Regions from separate parts of the Brucella sp. GW823-FHT04E01 genome, predicted to be linked through region 2. Evidence: riboswitches for the same ligand, from Rfam matches in the RefSeq annotation. Region 2 holds a riboswitch; the other holds the start of a gene.

Region 1 (11,298 bases), on a different contig from region 2:
CAACCATCGTCGTGGCACGTTGGGAAAATGAACTCGACACCGACAAGTTGGCCGCAGCGATGAACGGAACGCCTGTTGTCACAGACCTTGTTCCGCAGATGGAACCTGCCGAATAACGCCATATCAGCACGTCAGACAGTAAGAGAAATGGCCCGCTTCTGGCGGGCCGTCTTCCATCTAGCGTTCTACAGGTTTGCCTTGCGTTATCAACCGGGCGCTATGCTGGCCGGAGATGTAAGTCCAGAGCCAGCTCCAGGCGACGGCGGCACGGCTTCGCGTTCCAATAAGGAAGAAGATGTGCGCAATGCCCCAGAACCACCAGGCGATGAGTCCCTTGAGCTTGAAGCGCCCCATATCGACCACAGCGGCGCCTCTGCCGATGGTCGCAAGATTGCCCTGATGCTTATAACGGAATGGCATCGGTGGGGTCTTTCCTTCAATGCGGCTTTTGATGACCTTCGCAACATAGGCACCTTGCTGCTTGGCGGCAGGGGCAATACCCGGAACCGGCTTGCCGTCCGGTCCCTCGACCCATGCGGTATCACCAATGACGAAGATATCCTCATGGCCAGGTACATTGAGGTTGGATAACACCTTTACGCGCCCCGCTCGGTCACTCTCGGCGTTGAGCCACGTCGCAGCTGGAGAGGCAGCCACGCCTGCTGCCCAGATTGCCGTCCGGCATGGAATGAACTCTTCGCCGACAGTCACGCCCTCGGCTGTGATGTCCTTGACCGGAATTCCGAGCCGTACTTCCACCCCCAGTTTTTCGAGCGCTTTCAACGCATAACTGGACAGGTCTTCTGGAAACGCCGCCAGAATGCGCGGACCGGCTTCAAGCAGCATCACGCGTGTCTGCCGCGTGTCTATATTGCGAAACTCCGGCCATATGGTTTGCTTGGCCAACTCAGCGATAATGCCTGCTAGTTCAACGCCCGTCGGCCCGCCACCCACGATGGCAAATGTCAACAATGCTTGCCGCTTTGCTTCATCGCTTTCACGTTCTGCACGCTCAAAGGCGAGAAGCAGGCGACGGCGAATGGTGGTTGCGTCCTCAAGCGCCTTCAGTCCGGGTGCTAGCGCCTCCCACTGATCATTGCCGAAATAGGCGTGTCGTGCTCCGGTGGCGAGTACGAGCATGTCGTACGAAATTTCGGTGCCGTTTTCGAGCAGCACCTGACGGTGCTCGGTGTCAACATCGGTGACTGTGCCCAATAGCGTGGTCACTTCCTTGCGATCTTTGAACAGATGCCGGATCGGCCAGGCAATTTCGGACGTGGCCAGGATAGTTGTTGCAACCTGATAGAGAAGCGGCTGGAACAGGTGATGATTACGCTGATCGATCAGCGTTATTCGCACGTCGACGTTTCTAAGATCGTGGATCAGTTGCAATCCGCCAAAACCGGCGCCGACGACAACGAGATGGGGGGCTCGCTTTTCACTCATTACTTCAGCCTGCTTTCATCCTTAAAATGCTCGTCAATCACCCTGTTGCAAGAGGAGGATCGTCGTCAGACATATTTTATGTCTGTGTCCTGCTTTTTCCAGACATCTTACCCCGATATTGATCTATTTTAAGTTTTCATCACAGAACGGTGTAAAGAGATTGTCTCCGTTCCAGAATAGAACAATTCCAGAAAGCACTTTCAACTTTTTGAGCGATCTTGTGTTTGCTGTCATTTCTTTTAACATTTTGTGTTTGCGGCCTCTTGTCTTTGGTGTTTCCGCTCTAGCTAACCCTAGGTTGTTATCGGAGCTTGGAGGGACGGATGCATTGGCTTCAGGCAATATTTCAGCAGGCACCCGAAATTGCTTTGTTCCTTTCCCTGGCCGGCGGGTATGCGGTCGGCAAGATACACTTCGGCAAGTTCCAGTTAGGAGGGGTTGCCGGGTCACTGCTTGTCGCGGTGATAATCAGCCAGGTGGGCGTTCAGATCGATAATGGGGTGAAGGCTCTGCTCTTCGCCCTTTTTATTTATGCGGTCGGTTTCGAAAGTGGTCCGCAATTCTTTAGATCACTCGGGCGGCAATCCTTGCGTGAGATCGCAATGGCCGCGGTGCTCGCTATCAGCGGTCTCGCGACCGTCGTCATCATGGCGCGCATATTCGGTTTGGACAAAGGTCTTGCGGCGGGTATCGCAGCAGGTGGGCTGACGCAATCTGCAATCATCGGAACGGCAAGTTCGGCCATTTCCAAGCTTGGTCTGGCAGCTGACGAAGTACAGCGATTGCAGGCCAATGTCGCTGTTGGATATGCTGTGACCTATATTTTCGGTTCCTTCGGAGCGATCATTGTCTGCGTCAATCTGCTGCCGAAATTCATGGGACGCACTATCCGCGACGATGCCATCAAGGCGGAAGCCGAACTTTTGGCTGGCATAAGGGTCTTGGGGCAGGGCGAAAGCGAAGCAGCTCCTGATCTTGTGGGGCGCATCTATAAGGTGGAACAGGCATCAGGAAAGACCGTGGCCCAGATTGAGGCGATGACCTCTGTTGAAGACGCCATAACCATTGAACGGGTCAAACGTGCTGGCAAGATCATCGGCCTCGCACCCAATCTCCATCTGGAAAGGGACGACATCGTTCTTGTGGCCGGCAGGCGCTCAGGCGTTGTCGCTTCTGGCAACAAGATCGGCACCGAATTGCAATCTTCTGAAGGCATGGATGTCGTCGTGCAAATCCGTGACGTGACGATCACTTCACCGGATTATGTCGGCAAGACCGTTGCTGCGATCAAGGAGAATATAAGCTCTGAACTGCGCCATGGCGTCTATGTTATCGGTGTCAAACGTGCCGACAAGCCTTTGCCGCTGCAACCTGATACGGTCATCAGTGCTGGCGATGTCGTTTCACTCTACGGAACCGATCAGGATTTGCAGCGTGCGGCGAAGTCTATCGGTCCGGTGATCGTTCCGAGTGACAAGACCGATTTCGTGTTTCATGGTCTTGGTATCGCATTCGGTCTTCTGATTGGTCTGGCTGTCGTGCGCATTGGTTCGATACCGCTGACACTCGGCAGCGGCGGCGGAGCGCTTCTGTCAGGTCTGCTCTTCGGTTGGTATCGCAGCCGGAACATGACCATCGGCAACATGCCGACGGGTGCCTCCACATTGCTGCGCGATTTGGGCCTCGCTGGCTTTGTTGCAGTTGTCGGCCTCCAATCAGGTCTGCAGGCCGTGCAGACAATTATCAGCAGCGGTCTCACCATTTTCCTGATCGGTGTGGTCGTAACCATTCTGCCGCTGATCATCACGATGTTCTTTGGCCGTTACGTGCTGAAATATGACAATGTGGCTATATTTGCTGGCGCTCTTTCCGGGTCGCGCAGCGCAAATCCTGCCTTCGGCGAAGTGCTCGACAAGGCAGGCAATTCCATTCCTACCACCCCGTTCGCAATCACCTATGCGCTTGCCAATGTCTTTTTGACATTGCTCGGGCCGTTGGTGGTCGCTTTCTCCTGAGGAGTAGATCATGGCGAAGACTGATTATAGCAAATATGCAAAGCTAAGCCCGTTCGAACTCAAGGACGCACTGATCCAGCTGGCTTCAAGCAAAGCTGATCTGACCATGCTGAACGCCGGGCGCGGCAATCCGAACTTTCTTGCCACCTTACCACGTCGTGCCTTTCTGCGGCTGGGGCTATTTGCAGTCGCAGAAGCCGAACTTTCCTATTCCTATATGTCGACAAGCGTGGGCGGTTTGCCGAAAGTCGAGGGAATTGAAGGGCGTTTCCAGAGATTTCTTTCAGATAATGGCGACCAGCCCGGGGTGAAGTTTCTCGGGCGTGCACTGTCTTATGTACGCGATCAGCTGGGCCTTTCCCCATCAGAATATCTGCATGAAATGGTGGAAGGCATTCTTGGGTGTAACTATCCGGTTCCACCGCGCATGCTGAAGATCAGCGAAGAGATCGTGAAGCATTATCTCGTGCGCGAGATGATCGGCGGTTACATGAGTTCCGATAAACTCGATATATTCGCGGTCGAAGGCGGAACTGCTGCCATGACCTATATTTTCGACACGCTGAAACAGAACAAGATACTTGATGAAGGCGATACAGTCGCCATCGGCATGCCAGCTTTCACGCCCTACATCGAAATACCGGAACTGAACAATTATCGGTTGAAAGAAGTGCACATCAATGCCGACCCGCACCAGGGCTGGCAATATCCGGAAGCGGAGCTGAACAAGCTGCTCGACAAGTCGGTCAAGGTCTTCTTCCTGATCAATCCGAGCAACCCGCCGTCGGTCAAGATGGATCAACGCGGCCTTGAGCAAATCGCGCGGATCGTCAAGGAAAAGCGTCCCGATCTCATGATCTTGACGGATGACGTCTACGGCACTTTTGCAGATGACTTCAAGTCGCTCTTTGCGATCTGCCCTTACAATACAATGCTCGTCTATTCTTTTTCCAAGTACTTCGGAGCAACCGGCTGGCGTCTTGGTGTTGTCGCCATGCAGAAGGACAATCTTCTGGATGAAAAGCTCAAGAACCTCCCGTCATCGGCGAAGAAGGAAATGAATGAGCGCTATTCCTCACTAACGCCGGATGTCTCAAAACTGAAGTTTATTGACAGGCTTGTTGCCGACAGCCGCACTGTCGCGCTTAACCACACAGCAGGGCTATCAACGCCGCAGCAAGTGCAGATGGTTCTGTTCTCGCTTTTCGGTCTGATGGACGAAAAGGATTCCTACAAGGCCGAACTCAAGAAGTTGATCCGTCACCGTGAAGCGGCGCTTTACCGCGAGCTTGGGCTGGAACCACAGTCCGACGAGAATGAAGTCGATTATTATACGCTGCTCGATCTGGAGGATATCGTTCGCCGCCTCTATGGCGATGATTTCGCGGCCTGGGTGAAGAAGAATATCTCTCCAACAGAATTGCTTTTCCGTATCGCAGATGAAACCGGCATTGTTATGCTTCCGGGCACTGGCTTCGGTACTTTGCAGCCTGCAGGGCGTATCTCGCTGGCGAACCTCAATGAGTATGAATATGCCGCTATCGGGCGTTCGCTCCGGCGTATGGCGGAAGAGGTTTACGACAAGGAATTCAAGCCAAAGAAGAAAAACAAATAAGTTGTTGGGCAGGGGCGCGAAAAGCGCCCCTTCAGCCATTAGGCTGACGACAGAACCAGCAAGTCGCGGCGGACGTCATCACCGTTGCCGCTTATGAGCTGCTTCTCGATATCCGCATGTGTGGCCTTCCATATCGGCACCGCTGCAGCAAGAGCTGCTTTTCCCTCAGGCGTGAGTTGCAATAAACGCTCGCGCCTGTCCTTCGGGTTGATAACGATCTCCACCCAACCTTGCCGTTGCAATGGCTTCAACGCTGCGGTCAAAGTCGTCTGATCCATGGCCAACAGTTCTGCCACCGGCTTCATTGGCGGCGGTGACGGGCGATTGAGCGACATCATCAGCGAGAATTGACCGTTGGTCAGCCCAACTGGACGCAGAGCGTCGTCAAAGCGGCGGGCGAGCGCACGTGCGGCGCGCTGAACATGCAAGCAAAGGCAGGTATCACGAACCAGAAGTGTTGTTTCAAAAGGTACATCGAGGCTATTTGACATGACTTATTAATATTGATATCAATGTAAATCGTCAAGCGGGAACATTGATATCTGGGCATAGACAGGGAGCAAAAGCCGGAGGAGGGCTTGCACCATGAATGAGGTCGTATCCCGAGAAGTTTGGCTTGAGGCGCGACGTGCGCTTCTGGCAAGTGAAAAAGAAGCCACCCATCTGCGCGACAAGGTCAATCGTGAGCGGCAGGCACTGCCATGGGTGAAGGTTGATAAGGATTATGCATTCGATACGCCTTCGGGTCGGAAGTCGCTTTCCGAACTGTTCGACGGGCGTAGCCAGTTGCTGATCTACCATTTCATGTTCGGACCCGACTGGGATCAAGGTTGCACCGGATGTTCGTTCCTTGCCGACAATCTTGATGGTGCCGTGACTCATCTCAACAATCACGACGTCACGCTAGTTGCCGTTTCGCGCGGGCCTCTGGCAAAGCTGGAAGCCTATAAGAAGCGGATGGGCTGGCATTTCCCATGGGTTTCGTCAGAAGGCAGTGATTTCAACTTCGATTACCACGTCTCCTTTACCAAGGATGAACTCGAGAATAACCGCGTTTTCTACAATTTCGACAAGCTGGCTGCAGAAGATGCTTTTGATGAGCTGCCCGGCATGAGCGCTTTCTACAAGGACGAAAGCGGTGCCATCTATCACACCTATTCCAGCTATGCCCGAGGCATCGAGGAGTGGATAGGCACTTTGATGATCCTCGACCGAGCCCCCAAGGGCCGGAATGAAAATGGCACGATGCATTTCGTCAAACGGCATGATGAGTATGAAGCACAGGCTTCCAAGCACAGCTGCTGCGGCTGATCATTCAACCGTAAAATAAATCCAAGGGAGTACTTTCAATGAAAAACGGCTCTTCTCCGTTCGTCTGGTACGAACTTATGACAACAGATGCTGACAACGCACAGGATTTTTATACAAAAGTTGTCGGCTGGACAGCGAAAGATGCCGGGGTTCCCGGCATGAAATATACATTGTTCGAAGTGCCCGGATGCATGATTGCAGGCATGATGTCGATGGCGGATATGCCAAAGGAAGATTGCGGAGGCGAACCCGGCTGGATCGGTTATGTCGGTGTCGCAAATGCAGACGAATATGCCAAAAAGGTTGAAGCTGAAGGTGGCAAGGTGCTCAGAGCAGCGCAGGATATCCCGGACATTGGACGGTTTGCGATCGTTTCGGACCCGCAAGGTGGTATCTTTGCACTTTTTGAACCGAAAGACGACATGCCGCCACCGGCTGACTTCGGTTCGCGCAAACCGGGGCATCCGGGCTGGCATGAACTGTATGCTCAAAACTGCGAGACGGTATTTCCGTTCTATGAGAAAGTTTTCGGCTGGAAGCTCTCACGAAATTTCGACATGGGGCCTATGGGCAATTACAAGGTGTTCAGTGTCGATGGCGCCGATCACGGCGGTATCATGACCGCACCTCCCGGCACTCCTGTTGGCTGGGGTTTCTATTTCATGGTCGATGGCGTGAAGAATGCTGCCAGCCGGGTCAAGTCTCTCGGCGGAGCGGTTTTGCAAGAGCCGATGGAAGTGCCGAACGGGGAATGGGTTGTTCAATGCAAGGATCCGCAAGGTGTGAACATCTCGCTCGTGGCGCCAAAACCGTAGGATAATTGCGCCTTGCGATTGACTGCCGATACATTTGCGATGATTGGTTGGACCATCGAAACGTATCGGCGGAAGATCGATCATGCACGACAGAAGGATGCGTCAGTCTCGGCAGGCAGGTACTGTTTTTGCCGCGGATGTTGGTGGGTCCTTCATTCGGCTGGCCCGCTCTGTACATCCGGGACACATCGAACTTCTTGAAAAGTTGCCGACCCCTGCAAGCAGTTGGGATGAGTTCGGGGGCGCATTGGAAACTGTGCTTCGAACCCGCGCATCGGACGAGGTGGGGCCACTTGCACTTTCCATCGCTGGATTGGTTGATCCAGTAACAAGTTCCGCTTTCTCGGCGAACATTCCTTGCATCACCGATCACAGATTAAGCCTTGAACTCGGCGAGCGATTGGAGCGACAGGTGATCGCCGCCAATGATGCTGATTGTCTGGCCCTTGCAGAAGCTATCGAAGGGGCCGGTAAGGGGCACGACATAGTTTTTTGCGCAGTGCTGGGCACAGGTGTTGGCGGCGGGCTTGTTATCGACGGTCGATTGGTTCGCGGTAAAGCCGGTTTGACTGGCGAATGGGGGCATGGCCCGATCCTCAACACGTATGTAGAAATAGACGGACAAACAGTGTCGGTTCCTCGCTTCGATTGCGGCTGCGGCCAGAGCGGTTGCGTCGATACGATTGGCGGCGCGCGCGGGATCGAAAAACTGCACCAGTTTTTGAACGGTATAGATGCGAGTAGCCATGCGGTCCTGCAGGAATGGCTGGAAGGCAGACCGGAGGCGAGACGGACGATTACCGCTTATCTCCAGCTGGTTGCCGATCCGCTTGCAGCCGTCGTCAACATAACAGGCACGTCGATTATTCCGGTTGGTGGTGGACTTGCTACTGCTTCCGAATTGATCTCCGCACTTGATACGGCCGTCAGGGCCAGAATTTTGCGGAAAATGAACCAGCCATTGGTCGTTCCGGGTGTATTCGGCAGTGATGGCGGTTTGGTTGGGGCCGCAATATTGGGGCATCAGACGTGAGCGTGTTACTTGAAGTCTGCGTAGATAGCGCCGAAGGGTTGCGGTCGGCAATAGAAGGTGGTGCGGATCGTATCGAGCTCTGTTCTGCGCTTGAGCTTGGTGGTTTGACGCCTTCGCTGGGATTGATGGAGCTTGCCTTGAAAGCGCCAATCCCGGTTTACGCAATGATCAGACCGCGCGCGGGCAATTTCTGCTTTTCGACAGAAGATGAAGCCATCATGGTGTCGGATATTCGTAATGCCAGAAATGCCGGTTTGGCCGGTGTTGTCATTGGAGCTTCGCTGAGCGACGGTTCTCTTGATGTCGCCATGTTGGAAAGACTGGTTGCAGAAGCAAAAGGCCTTGGAACGACGCTTCATCGCGCATTCGATCTCGTTCCGAATATGGAGATTGCCGTACAGCAAGCAATTGCACTCGACTTCGAGCGCATTCTGACGTCTGGTCTGTCACAAACTGCGGAAAAGGGGTTGGATAATCTGCGGGTGCTGGCTGAGTTGGCTGGTGGCCGAATCCGCATCATGCCCGGCAGCGGCGTCAACGCGGAGAATGCGAGACGGATCGTGGAGGCAACGGGCGCGGCAGAGATTCATGCTTCATGCCGTGTCCCGGTCGAAGAGAAGGATTCTCGCGCTATCGCTTTCGGTTTTGCCGCAGAACAATCATTTCGGACATCAGTTCAGCGTGTAAGCGCGTTGAAAGCCGCCATAGAAAAAATTTGAAGGACGTTCATTCCAAATTTTGTAAGTCGCTGAGTGCAACATTCATAAACTGATCGGCAAAAGAAATGGAAATTTCTCATACACTTTAAGGCGACACTTAAACCCTATTGCCACCCCGAAAGAGTTTGAGTAGAAGTGACATCACATCAAGAGTTGGGGAGACGCCCAACGCCAACCTGCCTCTCCGGGCAAGGTGGTACTCTCTGTAAAGAGAGGATGTGGCCAAACCGGCAAATATACGGATAAAGCCACTCGCGTCCTCCCCCAACATAAACTAGGGACCGACGCGACATGCCGATTAAAATTCCTGACGATCTGCCAGCAACCAGTGTTCTCCAGGCCGAGGGCGTCATGGTCATGCGCGAAGCAGATGCCATTCGTCAGGATATTCGTCCGCTGAAGATCGGCCTTCTCAATCTGATGCCGAACAAGGTCACGACAGAGACGCAGATTGCGCGTCTGCTTGGCGCGACACCGCTGCAGGTCGAGCTAACTCTTGTTCGTATCACCAACCATGTGGCGCGCCATACGCCTGCCGATCACATGTTGTCGTTCTACCAGCCGTGGGAAGAGGTGCGGGACCAACGCTTTGACGGTTTTGTCATCACCGGTGCTCCGGTCGAACGCCTCGAGTTCGAGGAAGTCACCTATTGGGATGAGATGCAGCGTGTCTTCGATTGGACGCAGACCCATGTGCACCGGTCACTGAATATATGCTGGGCCGCACAGGCTGCGGTCCATCATTTCCACGGCATGGGCAAGTACGAGCTGCCGGGCAAGGCGTCGGGCGTCTATAGCCAGCGCAATCTTGCGCCGTCGTCTCCCTACCTTCGCGGGTTCTCGGATGATTTCAAAATCCCGGTTTCACGCTGGACCGAAGTGCGCAAGAGCGACATTCCAGCCGAGAGTGAGCTGAAGGTTTTGGTCGATAGTCCGGAAACGGGCCTTTGCCTGCTGGACGATCCACGTCATCGCGCGCTGCATATGTTCAATCACGTGGAGTACGACACAACGTCGCTTGCCGATGAGTATTTCCGCGACATTCAGGCTCAGCCTGAAACAAAGGTTCCAGCGAACTATTTCCCCGGAGATGACGCGACGCGCCAGCCGGAAAACCGCTGGCGCAGCCACGCGCATCTTCTGTTTGGAAACTGGATCAACGAGATGTATCAATCGACGCCTTACGACCTGCAAAATATCGGGAAGCGTTAAGGGCACACAGTAAGGAAAGCGCGACCAGAATGCATCCGATCCACGGCAGGGCTTGCAAGTGCCAGTGCCGTAAAGCAAGTCCGCCCGTGGCCGTGCCAAGCGCTACGCCTATGTGCATGGCAGATAGATTGATCCCGACACCGGCATCTGCCGTTGCGGGATCGGTCGTGATGAGAAAGCTCTGAACGACGGGTGATATCATCCAGCTGATACAAGCCCAGATCATCAGTACCGCGCCGAAAATAGTGCTGGACCCTGTTGCAAGTGGTATCGTTGCTAACGCCGTCAAATAGAGGAGCGGCGTCAGCACGATAGCCAGCCGAGGCGACAACTTGTCGACGAGCAAACCACCGAGATAACCGCCTGTCATTCCGGCCATGCCGAACGCCACCATCGCCCAGATGACTTTCTGTGAAGAGATGTGGACAGCCTCCAGAAGATAGGGTGACAGATAGGCGAACAAGACGAAATGACCGCCGATCATCAGGATGGAAACCAATTGTGCTGATACCAGCCGAAAGGATTTCAGGTGCGGCATATAAGGTGGCAAGCCACGCAGGCTTCGTCCTGCACGGGGCAGGGAAAGCAACGACAGGAGCAGCACCAAAGCTGCCGCCAGTGCCAGGCACAGGAAGACCGCACGCCAGCCCAGCCAATCGTTGACAATCATTCCCGTGGGGACACCGGCCACCATCGATCCGCTTATACCCATGAATATGATCCCGATGGCGCGTCCGCGCATTGCGGGACTAACCAGCTCTGTCGCCAGCATGGTGGCAATCAGGCAGACGACTGCACTTGCGGAGGCCATGCCGATGCGCGCGATAAACAGGACAGCATAATTGGAGCTAATGCTCGCGATGATATTGCTTGCGACGAAAACGCCCAAGGCGAAGACGAGGATGGCTTTCCGTTCGAAGCGCGTTGTGAGAACGAGTGCCATTGGAGCGGTAAGCGCAAAGGTAATCGAGAAGATTGATGTGAGCTGCCCAGCAGCACTGACTGAGACATTCAAACCGGGTGCGATGCCCGGAAGAATGCCGACGATAATGTTCTCGGCGGTGCCGGTAACGAAGGTTGCCAGCGCCAGCACAAATAACCGGATGTCCATATTTGCCATTCCCTTTCATGG
Region 2 (11,298 bases):
GGGCTCGATTCACCGGATTCATGGCCGCAGAAATGAAAGTCTTCGTTCAGCGGGTCGCCAATCGGCCACTTGCAGGTACGTTCGCTCAGCTGCAGCAGTGAGAGACGGCGCGAAATAGGCACCACTACATCTGAAGCCGGCTTGACCACTCTTTCCGCAACGACGTCTACGGCGTAGTCCATCTGAAGTGCAGTAGCACCAACCGTCTTGGTGACCGTAGCCGTGCGCATCGTCGTCGTATGCACGCCGGTTGAATGTTGTGCTGCAGGACGTGGCGCTGCGGCAACCGTGTTGACCTTCTTGCTGCGTGGAGCAGCGGTCGTGGTTTTGCCACGGCCCGAAAGCTTCAAACGGTGCACTTTGCCGATCACTGCATTACGGCTCACGCCGCCAAGCTGTGCTGCGATCTGGCTTGCGCTCAAGCCTTCGCTCCACAGTTTCTTCAGTAGTTCGACGCGTTCGTCTGTCCAGTTCATCGCCCTGGGCTCCAATCATTTTCGTTATCCGGAATCCGCCAGTGTTCTCGGATTGCTCCAAGCGCAAACACCATATCTATCCGGGTGACTAGGTCCGCCGCACGAAATGTAGCTTTAATCTCTAAAAAGAAACTACAATATCCAACGACTCCATGACAAGGGATAGCCCTGTCAGGCAGATTCCATTTTTATGGTTTTCCCCAACTTGGGTGCCAAAGACGGTTTTTCTTTGATCCAGCGCCGAAATTTTGCACGCAATTGGTTCTGAACTGAAAACCCGGATTGTTTCAGGATGGAACATCGCGAACTTGCGAAGCGGATATGCCGTCTGGCAGCCTCAGCCGAGGAGAGGCCTTTCTCTATAGAGTGTGGATGCTCGCGTAAAGTCACCTTCGACCGGCGAATGTTACAAGAACGAGAAAATGCATGAACTCATGCCGAAAGATGGCCTGCAAACCTTGCTTGCTTTGATTGACATTTTTTTTGTGAACGCCAATATACGCGCGAGATAAATATGCCGCCCTGAGGGCGGTTTTTTATTTCTGCCGGAAGCTCAGGCGAGGAGCATGAGCTATCTGGGCCATTCCCTCATGTCTCATTATATTTTCGCGGCAGCTGGGATGGAATATTGGGCGCTTTTCGAAAGGTGGGAACCGTTTCGAGTGCCTGAGGACTGTTTATGGGAAACACAGCTTTGCCGGTGCGACCGTGCAAGCTGCAAAAAAGGCTTTGGAGGCCTGACGCTATGACCGACGCTACGACCGTGCAACCGCTTTACGACACCTATAATCGTGCGGCGCTGCGCTTCGAGCGAGGTGAGGGCATCTGGCTGATTACCGAAAGCGGCGAACGTTACCTCGACTTTGCTGCCGGCATTGCTGTGAACTCGCTTGGCCATTCGCATCCACATCTGGTGGAAACGCTGAAGACCCAGGCGGAAAAGCTGTGGCATCTGTCGAATGTCTACGAAATTCCGGCGCAGGAGAAGCTAGGACGGCGTCTTGTCGAGAGCACTTTCGCCGACAAGGTCTTCTTCACCAACTCCGGCGCTGAAGCCCTTGAATGCGCGATCAAGACCGCGCGCCGCTATCAATATGTAAGCGGTCACCCGGAACGCTACCGCATTGTGACCTTTGAAGGCGCCTTCCATGGCCGCACACTGGCCACGATTGCCGCTGGCGGTCAGGCCAAATATCTCGAAGGCTTTGGCCCGAAGGTCGACGGTTTTGATCAGGTTCCGTTCGGTGATGAAGCGGCATTGCGTGCCGCTATCACCGATGAGACTGCAGGGATCCTGCTTGAACCCGTGCAGGGCGAAGGCGGTTTGCGCGGTTTCCCTGAAGAATTCATGCGCATGCTGCGCCAGATCTGTGATGAAAAGGGTCTTCTGCTGATCCTCGACGAAGTGCAGACCGGCGTTGGCCGCACGGGCAAGCTGTTTGCGCATGAGTGGGCTGGTATCAAGCCGGACATCATGGCTGTGGCCAAGGGCATCGGCGGCGGTTTCCCGATGGGTGCTTGTCTCGCGACCGCAGAAGCGGCCAAGGGCATGACGGCTGGTGTTCACGGCACGACCTATGGCGGCAACCCGCTGGCCATGGCCGTCGGCAATGCCGTGCTCGATGTTGTTCTGGCTGACGGTTTCCTCGAAAATGTTCAGGCAACCGCTCTGGTCATGAAACAGGGGCTTGCTTCCATCGTTGACCGCTACCCAAGTGTTGTTTCCGAAATCCGTGGCCGCGGCCTGCTGATCGGCATCAAGTGCGTTGTGCCGAATACCAGTCTCATTCAGGCCCTTCGTGACGAGCATTTCCTGAGCGTCGGCGCTGGCGACAATGTCGTTCGTCTACTTCCGCCGCTGGTTACGACGCCGGAAGAAGCGCGTGAAGCGCTGAAGCGCATTGAAACGGCGGTCGAACGGCTCGCAACTGCAAATCCGATCAGCAAGACGGCGTGATATCATGGCTAGCGATAACGGGATCAAACACTTTATCGACCTCTCTGCTGTTCCGGCATCGGAACTTCGCGCTATCATGGAAGACGCCAAGGCGCGCAAGGCGCGCCTGAAGGCGGGAGAAATCGAACGACCGTTCGCAGGCAAGGTGCTTGCGATGATCTTCGAAAAGCCTTCCACGCGCACGCGTGTGTCGTTCGATGTCGGCATGCGCCAGCTTGGCGGCGAGACGATCATGCTGACCGGTTCGGAAATGCAGCTCGGGCGCAGTGAAACCATCGCCGATACGGCGAAAGTTCTGTCGCGCTATGTTGATGCGATCATGATCCGCACCACATCGCATGAACGCATGCTGGAACTTGCCGAATATGCAACTGTTCCGGTTATCAATGCACTGACGGACGATACGCACCCTTGTCAAATCATGGCTGACGTTCTTACATATGAGGAACATCGCGGCCCGATCAAAGGCAAGACTTTTGCCTGGATGGGGGACGGTAACAACGTCCTCCACTCGCTGGTTGAAGCTGCGGCGCGTTTTGATTTCAACGTCAATATCGCAACGCCGGAAGGCAGTGAACCCAAGTCGCAATATGTCGATTGGGCGAAAGCGAATGGCGCGAGCATCATGTCTACCATCGATCCGGAAAGAGCGGCGAACGGCGCAGATTGCATCGTGACCGATACGTGGGTTTCGATGGGGCAGGAAGATCATGCCCGCGGCCACAACGTTTTCATGCCCTATCAGGTCAATGCGCGACTGATGGCAAAAGCTGATCCGAAGGCGCTTTTCATGCACTGCCTGCCTGCACATCGCGGCGAGGAAGTGACGGATGAAGTGATCGATGGACCACAATCGGTCGTATTCGATGAAGCGGAAAACAGGCTCCATGCCCAGAAAGCCATTCTGGCCTGGTGTCTGCAAAGCCGCGATCTGGGAGCATAATTTGGCTGACAAGACCAGCAATGAGCATACCGAAGTCGAGAACATCCAGGTCAATCTGGGCGATTTCGACTTCGCAGGCGATGACGCCGTTGTGCCCTTTCAGGTGGAAGGACTCGACGTGCGTGGTCGCGCGGTTCAGCTTGGCGCGAGTATCGACGGCATTCTGAAACGCCATAACTATCCGGAAGAAGTGGCCCGCCTGCTGGCGGAAGCGACGGTGCTGACCGTATTGCTTGGCACGTCGCTCAAATTTGAAGGCAAGTTCATCTTCCAGACGCAGTCCGACGGTCCCGTCGACATGCTGGTGGTCGACTTCCGCACGCCGCGTTCGGTGCGCGCCTATGCACGTTTCGACGAGGAACGGTTAAAGGAGGCGGTTGCCGCCCACAAGACGAAGCCCGAGGAACTGCTTGGACGGGGCACACTCGCCTTCACGGTGGATCAGGGCGCTTATACTCAGCGCTATCAGGGCATTGTTGCGCTTGATGGTTCGACGCTGGAAGAAATCGCCACGACCTATTTCCGTCAGTCGGAACAGATTCCGACTGATCTGAAACTGAGCGTTGCCAAGCTTGTCGAACGCGGTGCTGATGGTAAGCCAGTGGAACAGTGGCGTGCTGGCGGGCTGATCATTCAGTTCCTGCCGGAATCCGAACTGCGTGCACGCATCCCCGACCTGCCAGGCGGTGATGAGGATGAAGCCGAAGTCGCCTTTCATCCCGAAGACGACGCATGGGACGAAGCCCGTTCGCTGGTTGGAACGATCGAAAGTTCTGAACTGACGGACCCGCAGGTCGGCTCCGAGCGGCTGCTTTATCGTCTGTTCCATGAACGCGGCGTGCGCGTCTTCGACTCTGTGCCTGTGCTGGACGAGTGTTCGTGCTCGCGGGACAAAATTTCCGGTGTGCTGTCAGGTTTTACAGCCGAGGAAATTGCAGAGAGTGCGGACAACGGCAAGATTTCCGTGACCTGTGAGTTCTGCTCGAAACGCTATGAGTTCGATCCGGCGGAATTCGCGCCAAAGTCCTAGGCTTTATTACAGCTGAGAAAATGGCTTGTTACCACTGGTGGCGAGCCATTTTTTATGACCAACCTAATTTAAAGTTCGCCTTTGTTCCGGAATATCCAGCGAGAAAGCGGGTATATCGACTTCGAACAAACTGCCGCCGTTGCCCTGCATCTGATAGCGCCCGACCATGACGCCCGATGTAGTGGTCAACGGGCAGCCCGATGAGTATTGAAAAGAGTCGCCTGGTTCGAGTGTTGGTTGTTCGCCGACCACGCCCGGCCCGCGCACTTCCTCGACATACCCGTTCGCATCGGTAATCTGCCAGTAACGCGAACGAAGCTGTACGGTTTCCGTGGAGTTGTTGGCAATCGTTATACGATAGCCCCAGACATAACGGTTTTCTTCGGGCTCGGACTGGTCTTCCAAATAGAAAGGTTCGACCGAAACTTCGATCCCCCGCGTTACCGCTCTGTACATGCGCACCCGCCCTACATTCACATCGGCCTTGGCACCTTGAGATCAGATAAAACCGGATCGCAATGATGCTTTGCATTGAACGGTTTGCCGATTCTGTTCATGGGCACCGTTGTTCGCCCCACCTATCGCTAAAGTTGCGGGGGAGGTCAACAATTCGGCACGTCAAATGAACGGCATTTGCCGAAATGTTCCGGCAAATGCTCAGTTTTAGCCTTTGTTTGCAGCCTAAATGCCACAATATAGCTATGTGTTTGCTTAGCGCGCGGCCTTCAGCGCTTCTTCTACATCCTCGACGAGATCATCCGTATCTTCGAGGCCAACCGAGATACGCAGGAGGCCGTCCGAGATAGCGAGTTCAGCTTTCGCCTCGTCGCTGAGGTTCTTGTGCGTCGTGGTTGCCGGGTGAGTAATCAGGCTTTTTGCGTCACCCAGATTGTTGGAGATGCTGAAAACCTGCAACGCGTTCTGGAACTTGAAGGCTGCTTCCTTGCCGCCGTCAAGTTCCAAAGCAATGAGGGTCGAGCCGCCGGTCATCTGCTTGGCGATGATGTCGGCCTGCGGATGGTCTGCCCGTCCCGGATAGATCACGCGCTTCACGCCCGGTTTGTTTGCGAGGAAGTCGGCAACCGCAGTCGCCGATAGCGTCTGCTGGCGCACGCGCACGGCCAGTGTTTCAAGACCCTTCAGCATGATCCACGCGTTGAATGGGCTGAGCCCCGGACCGGTGTGACGGAAATAATCCTGCAGGGTGTTTTCAATCCATTCGCGGTCGGAGAGGACTACACCACCAAGGCAGCGTCCCTGACCGTCGATATGCTTGGTCGCAGAGTAAACGACGATATGCGCGCCCAGCTCCAGAGGCTTCTGGAAAAGTGGTGTGGCAAAAACGTTGTCGACGATCAGTTTGGCGCCCGCTTCATTGGCGACCTGTGCAACGGCAGCAATGTCGATGATTTCGAGCGTCGGATTGGACGGGCTTTCAAGGAACATGACCTTGGTGTTCGGGCGAACAGCCGCTTTCCAGTTTTCAATATCGGAGCCGTCGATAATCGAGATTTCGACGCCATATTTCGGCAAGATAGTCTCTACGATGTAGCGACAGGAGCCGAAAACGGCGCGGGCAGAAATCACGTGATCGCCCGCCTGCACCTGACACAGGATCGCAGCTGCGACCGCCGCCATGCCGGATGCGGTTGCACGGGCTTCTTCGGCGCCTTCCAGCGCGCACATGCGTTTTTCGAACATGTCGGTGGTCGGGTTGGCATAACGCGAATAGATGAAACCCGGATCCTCGCCCTTGAAGCGCGCTTCGGCGGCTTCGGCATTCGGATAGAGGAAGCCCTGTGTCAGGAACATTGCTTCTGACATTTCGGCAAATCCGGAACGCAACGATCCGGCATGCACGAGCTCAGTTGCAGGGCGAAACTTGCGGGTATTCTCAGTCGTCATTTTTCCAACCTGTCGAAAGCTGGTCGGCCGGGGCAGGATAGTCGAGCCTCGGCGGCCAATAAAAAACCGGCCTTGCGAACACGCAAAAGGCCGGTAACGAACCGCGGCCTTTTTTAGCGAATTCTTTAACGTGGCTGCAAGCCGGCCGGCCAAATCACCACGGAACACATTTTCATTATGCCTGTTGAGTAGAGCCGTCAATGCCGAAACCGCCCCTTTTCGGGAAAAGCGCATCCCGCATGCCGTGATAATGCTTGGATTCCTGCGGAAAACCCGGTTTCTAGCTGCTGGAAGGGTTGGCATTGACGCCGCGAGCAGTCAATGGTCTTTGTCAAGCAATGCTTACAGCATGTCTCCCGAAAGTGGGAACCGGTTTCGGGATAAAGACATGCGTGAAAACAAGAGATTAAAGCATGTCGCTTGAACACGATAAAGCACGACGTGCTTTAGGCTACGGAGTATCGGGGTAATGATGCAGAAAGATGCTGGAATTCTGGCGGATGCGGATATTTCCGCGCTGTTTGAAAGCGGTTTGCTGGCGTCTCCACGCCCTCTTGATCCCGATCAGATACAGCCTGCAAGCCTCGATCTGAGGCTTGGCGCAAAGGCCTATCGTGTCCGCGCCTCCTTCATGCCGGGGCCAGGCACACCGGTCCTGGAAAAGCTGGAACGACTGAAACTGCACGAGATCGACCTGACCGCAGGGGCAGTTCTTGAGACCGGCTGCGTTTATATCGTTCCGCTCCTCGAAGGGCTGGCGCTGTCGGCGGACCTGTCGGCATCGGCAAACCCGAAAAGTTCAACGGGACGCCTCGATATCTTCACCCGCGTTATCGCGGACGGAGCGCAGGAATTCGACAAGGTGCCTGCGGGATATAATGGCCCGCTTTATCTGGAAGTCAGCCCACGCACATTCCCGATCGTCGTGCGCACGGGATCGCGCCTGTCGCAGATACGCTTCCGCAAGGGGCGGGCCCAGCTCGACGAAGCTGAACTCGCCGCACTGCATCATGCCGAAACACTGGTTGCTGCGGAAATGCCGAATATCTCCGGCGGCGGCATCGCCCTTTCGGTCGATCTTTCGGGCGGTCCTGACCGGCTGATCGGCTATCGCGGCAAGCACCATACGGCTGTGGTCGATGTGGACAAGCGCGCAGCGCACGACGTTCTCGACTTTTGGGAACCGATCTATGATCGCGGCGCGCGCGAACTCGTGTTGGATCCGGATGAATTCTATATTCTCGTCTCACGCGAGGCCGTGCATGTTCCCCCGCTTTATGCGGCGGAAATGACGCCGTTTGATCCGCTGGTTGGCGAATTCCGAGTTCACTATGCAGGCTTCTTCGATCCGGGTTTCGGGCACAGCGCTGCGGGTGGAACCGGCAGCCGCGCCGTTCTGGAAGTTCGCAGCCATGAGGTTCCGTTCATTCTGGAGCACGGGCAGATCGTCGGGCGTCTGGTTTACGAACACATGCTGCACCGCCCATCTGCGCTTTACGGTGTCGACCTCGGCTCCAACTATCAGGCGCAGCAGTTGAAGCTTTCCAAGCATTTTCGTTGACTGTATTAGCCTCCTCCGAGCAGATATAGTTCTGGGTGGAGGAGACCGACCTAAGTGACAACTGGAATCGAACGGGATCAGGACGGGAAGCTTCAAGCGACAACGGATGCCCCGCAGCGCAGGCTATCGGTCGGCATTGTTGCGCTACCGGGCTTTACGCTGAGTGCGCTCAGCCTTTTCCTCGATCCTTTTCGCCTTGCTGCCGATGATCGCGACAAGAGCCGTCAGATACGCTGCGCATGGAAAATCTGCGCGCTATCAGGAGACCCCGTAACCTCCAGCTCCGGCATGGTGATCGAGCCGACGGCCCCCATGGGAGAACTCGACGATTGTGATTATGTTGCCGTTGTCGGCGGGCTGCTTGCACAGTATCGGCCGAGGCAGCAGGCACTGATCGATATCATCAAGCGTGCGGACCGGCGCGGCAAGACCGTAGTCGGTCTTTGTACTGCCGCCTTTCTGCTGGCGGAGGCCGATCTTCTGCCGGACCGCAATTGCTGCGTCAGCTGGTTCCATCGTGACGATTTTCTGGAGCTTTTCGACGGTTATACAGCCGATACGACCAGCCTGTTTCACCGCAGCGGAAGACATTTCACCTGTGCTGGCGGGCTTGGTACGGCGTCGCTGGCGCTTTCAATCATACAGAACGAGATTTCCGAGGAATTGGCGCGCAAGAGCGCATCCATCCTCATGATCCCTTATGAGCTTGTACGTTCCGAACAACCCGCTCTGAGTTTCAACGGTGTACGCTCGCCGATGATCCGCAAGGCGATCCGTATTTTTGAGGAAACGCTGGAAGACCCGGTGCCGATGATCGATGTCGCGCGACGATTGGGAATTTCTGTCCGCCAGATGGAGCGTGGTTTCAAACTTGCCCTTGAGCGAACGGCATTCGAGGTTCGCGAAGAACTTCGGGTTAAAAAGGCCAAGGAACTTTTATCCGAAACAGGTCTGTCCCTGCTGGAAGTGGCCGTTGCAAGCGGTTTCACCGATACGCGCAGCATGAACCGTTCATTTTCGCGGCAAAAACAGAAAGCTCCGCGAGATTACCGCAAACAGCGATAAACGAGTGTGGAACTTGCGAAGGCTGCACGGACAGCCTATTTCTTGCGCGATGAATCTGTCGCTTTGACCAATAACCACTCAGGAGATTTGCATGTCGGATGGTGTGAACCGTTTTCTTGGCGATACCCCCGCCCGTGTCCTGATCAAGCTGGTGCTGATCTCGCTGGTCGTCGGCGTGGTCATGAGCGCGTTTCACTGGACGCCTTATGATATTTTCTATGGCATTCGCGATTTCTTCCTGCGCCTGTGGAATATGGGCTTTTCGGCAATCTCAGGTTTTGTCGATTATCTGATCCTTGGGGCGGCTGTCGTCATTCCTGCCTTTATTTTGCTCCGTATCCTCAGCTACCGGAAATGAACTCAATTCGGTAATTGGATAGCTCAGACAGGCAATGCAGCAAAAACAAGGATTAACACTTAACCGGCGCGGCTTTCTGGTCCTCGCCGGTGGGGCGCTGGCGGTGTCGGTCGTGCCATTGAACATGGCGCTGGCTGCCGGAGACAATGATCCCACCCCGATTTTCAACGCTATTCGCAAGGCAAATGGTCTGCCTTTGATGGCGACCGATTCCAAGCTCGAGCAAGCCGCGCTTTATCAAGCAAGGCGTATGGCGAGTTACGGAAAGATCGGCCACAGCGTCGGTTGGGGCAATGGCTTCGTCGCGCGACTGCGCCAGGCGGGTATCCGCGGACCAGCCGCCGAAAACGTGGCCTCGGGACAGCGTGATACCCAAGCCGTCTTCGACGCATGGATGAAATCGCCGGGCCATCGCAAGAACATGCTCGATCCGACATTCGAGCATTATGGCCTTGCCTGGGCTACGCCTGAAAACAAACCCACTTACATATATTGGGCCATGATGTTGGGTCTTTAACATTGCTGTTTCTCCTGACAGTTCGCTGTCAGGAACTGCGACAATGCGGTGGCCGAATTATCTGTAGTTTCGATTGATTCCAGAGTAGATGATCTTCATCAGAGGGAATGCATTCGGGACAAGCATTATGGATCAGTCGCTGCAACGTGTTGGTGGCGTAACAAGGCCGTTCGACGTAACGCACCGGATGGTGATGCTGATCGCCATTCCCATGACGCTTGCTGCAATCACGACGCCGCTTCTCGGACTTGTGGACATGGGCGTTGTCGGCCAGATGGGACAGGCCGAGCTGATCGGCGGTCTGGCGATCGGCGCGCTGGTATTTGACTTCCTGCTATCGATGTTCAACTTCCTCCGCTCCGGCACGACTGGACTTGTGGCGCAGGCCGTGGGTGCGGAAGATGCAGTGGAAGAACAGGCGATCTTCTGGCGCGCAATCATTATCGCGGTGGTAGCCGGCAGTCTGATGATCCTGTGCCTGCCGATCATCATCGCTGTCTCGTCCACTTTCATGCATCCAACTTCCGCCACGCAGGAAGCCATGGCGACCTATGTGTCGATCCGCATGTTGTCGGCACCGGTTGCGCTGATCAATTATTCGATCCTCGGGCTGGTTCTTGGCCGCGGACAGGGCCTTGTCGGTCTCGGTCTTCAAGTGCTGCTCAATGGCATCAATATAGTGCTCTGCATCATCCTCGGTCTTGAAATGGGCTGGGGCGTCACGGGGGTTGCCTGGGCGACAGTGACTGGTGAAACGGTTGCCGCTCTCGTCGGCATGTTCATCGTGCTGAGGCATTTCCGCAAGGATGCATCCCTGCGTCCGAACCGGGCACGCATCTTTCAGAAGCAAGGAATTTTGCGCATGTTCGCGGTCAATCGCGACATCATGATCCGTTCGTTCCTGCTTCTGACTGCCTTCGCGTTTTTTACGCGGGCGGGATCCGACCTTGGGACGGTCACGCTTGCGGCCAATGCCGTCTTGTTGAACTTCTTTCTCGTTGCCGGTTTCTTTCTGGACGGCATGGCGGCGGCTGCCGAACAGATTGTCGGCCGGTCGATCGGAGCGCGTTACAGCCCGGCCTTTGTGCGGGGTGCCAAGCTCACTTTCGTGTGGGGGCTGGTCATGGCGAGCATCATCGCCTTTTTCCTGCTGGTGTTCGGCGATGCCATCATTGGGCTTCTGTCCAAGGCGGAAGACGTTCATGCCGAGGCTTTGAAATATCTGCCATGGGCGGCGCTGACAGGCATTACGGGGCTGCTGGCCTTCCATATGGACGGGGTCTATATCGGCGCCACATGGTCGCGCGACATGCGCAACATGATGTTTCTGTCGCTCGCACTCTTTATGGTTGTTCTTTATGCGGCAAAGCCCGTGATGGGCAATCACGGGCTTTGGCTGGCTCTCAATCTGTTTCTGTCTATCCGCGGCGTTACGCTTCTGGCGATTCTTCCGCGACGCTATCGTACAGAATTCATCGCTTGATCA

What was found. Region 2 has a riboswitch for S-adenosylmethionine ahead of AC1RHM_RS16370 (O-succinylhomoserine sulfhydrylase). Riboswitches for the same ligand answer to the same signal wherever they lie in the genome.
Positions count from the first base shown of each region.
Region 1: linked by a shared signal. The riboswitch ahead of metA (homoserine O-acetyltransferase MetA) and the one ahead of AC1RHM_RS16370 (O-succinylhomoserine sulfhydrylase) in region 2 are both predicted to bind S-adenosylmethionine.

Region 1 covers NZ_JBXAIK010000003.1:784,384-795,681, reverse strand. The annotation lists gene AC1RHM_RS14120 (dicarboxylate/amino acid:cation symporter) at 1-116, shown strand, start outside; gene AC1RHM_RS14115 (NAD(P)/FAD-dependent oxidoreductase) at 178-1,446, opposite strand; gene aspT (aspartate-alanine antiporter) at 1,770-3,461, shown strand; gene AC1RHM_RS14105 (bifunctional aspartate transaminase/aspartate 4-decarboxylase) at 3,472-5,076, shown strand; gene AC1RHM_RS14100 (MarR family winged helix-turn-helix transcriptional regulator) at 5,115-5,567, opposite strand; gene AC1RHM_RS14095 (DUF899 domain-containing protein) at 5,662-6,387, shown strand; gene AC1RHM_RS14090 (VOC family protein) at 6,426-7,202, shown strand; gene AC1RHM_RS14085 (ROK family protein) at 7,285-8,235, shown strand; gene AC1RHM_RS14080 (copper homeostasis protein CutC) at 8,232-8,954, shown strand; SAM-I-IV-variant riboswitch at 9,093-9,202, shown strand; gene metA (homoserine O-acetyltransferase MetA) at 9,246-10,166, shown strand; gene AC1RHM_RS14070 (MFS transporter) at 10,111-11,286, opposite strand.
Region 2 covers NZ_JBXAIK010000004.1:242,458-253,755, reverse strand. The annotation lists gene AC1RHM_RS16395 (GcrA family cell cycle regulator) at 1-476, opposite strand, end outside; gene AC1RHM_RS16390 (aspartate aminotransferase family protein) at 1,222-2,433, shown strand; gene argF (ornithine carbamoyltransferase) at 2,438-3,376, shown strand; gene AC1RHM_RS16380 (Hsp33 family molecular chaperone) at 3,378-4,406, shown strand; gene apaG (Co2+/Mg2+ efflux protein ApaG) at 4,470-4,862, opposite strand; gene AC1RHM_RS16370 (O-succinylhomoserine sulfhydrylase) at 5,118-6,311, opposite strand; SAM riboswitch at 6,403-6,482, opposite strand; gene AC1RHM_RS16365 (2'-deoxycytidine 5'-triphosphate deaminase) at 6,781-7,872, shown strand; gene AC1RHM_RS16360 (GlxA family transcriptional regulator) at 7,927-8,937, shown strand; gene AC1RHM_RS16355 (DUF6460 domain-containing protein) at 9,029-9,295, shown strand; gene AC1RHM_RS16350 (CAP domain-containing protein) at 9,330-9,812, shown strand; gene AC1RHM_RS16345 (MATE family efflux transporter) at 9,940-11,295, shown strand; gene AC1RHM_RS16340 (quinone-dependent dihydroorotate dehydrogenase) at 11,296-11,298, opposite strand, start outside.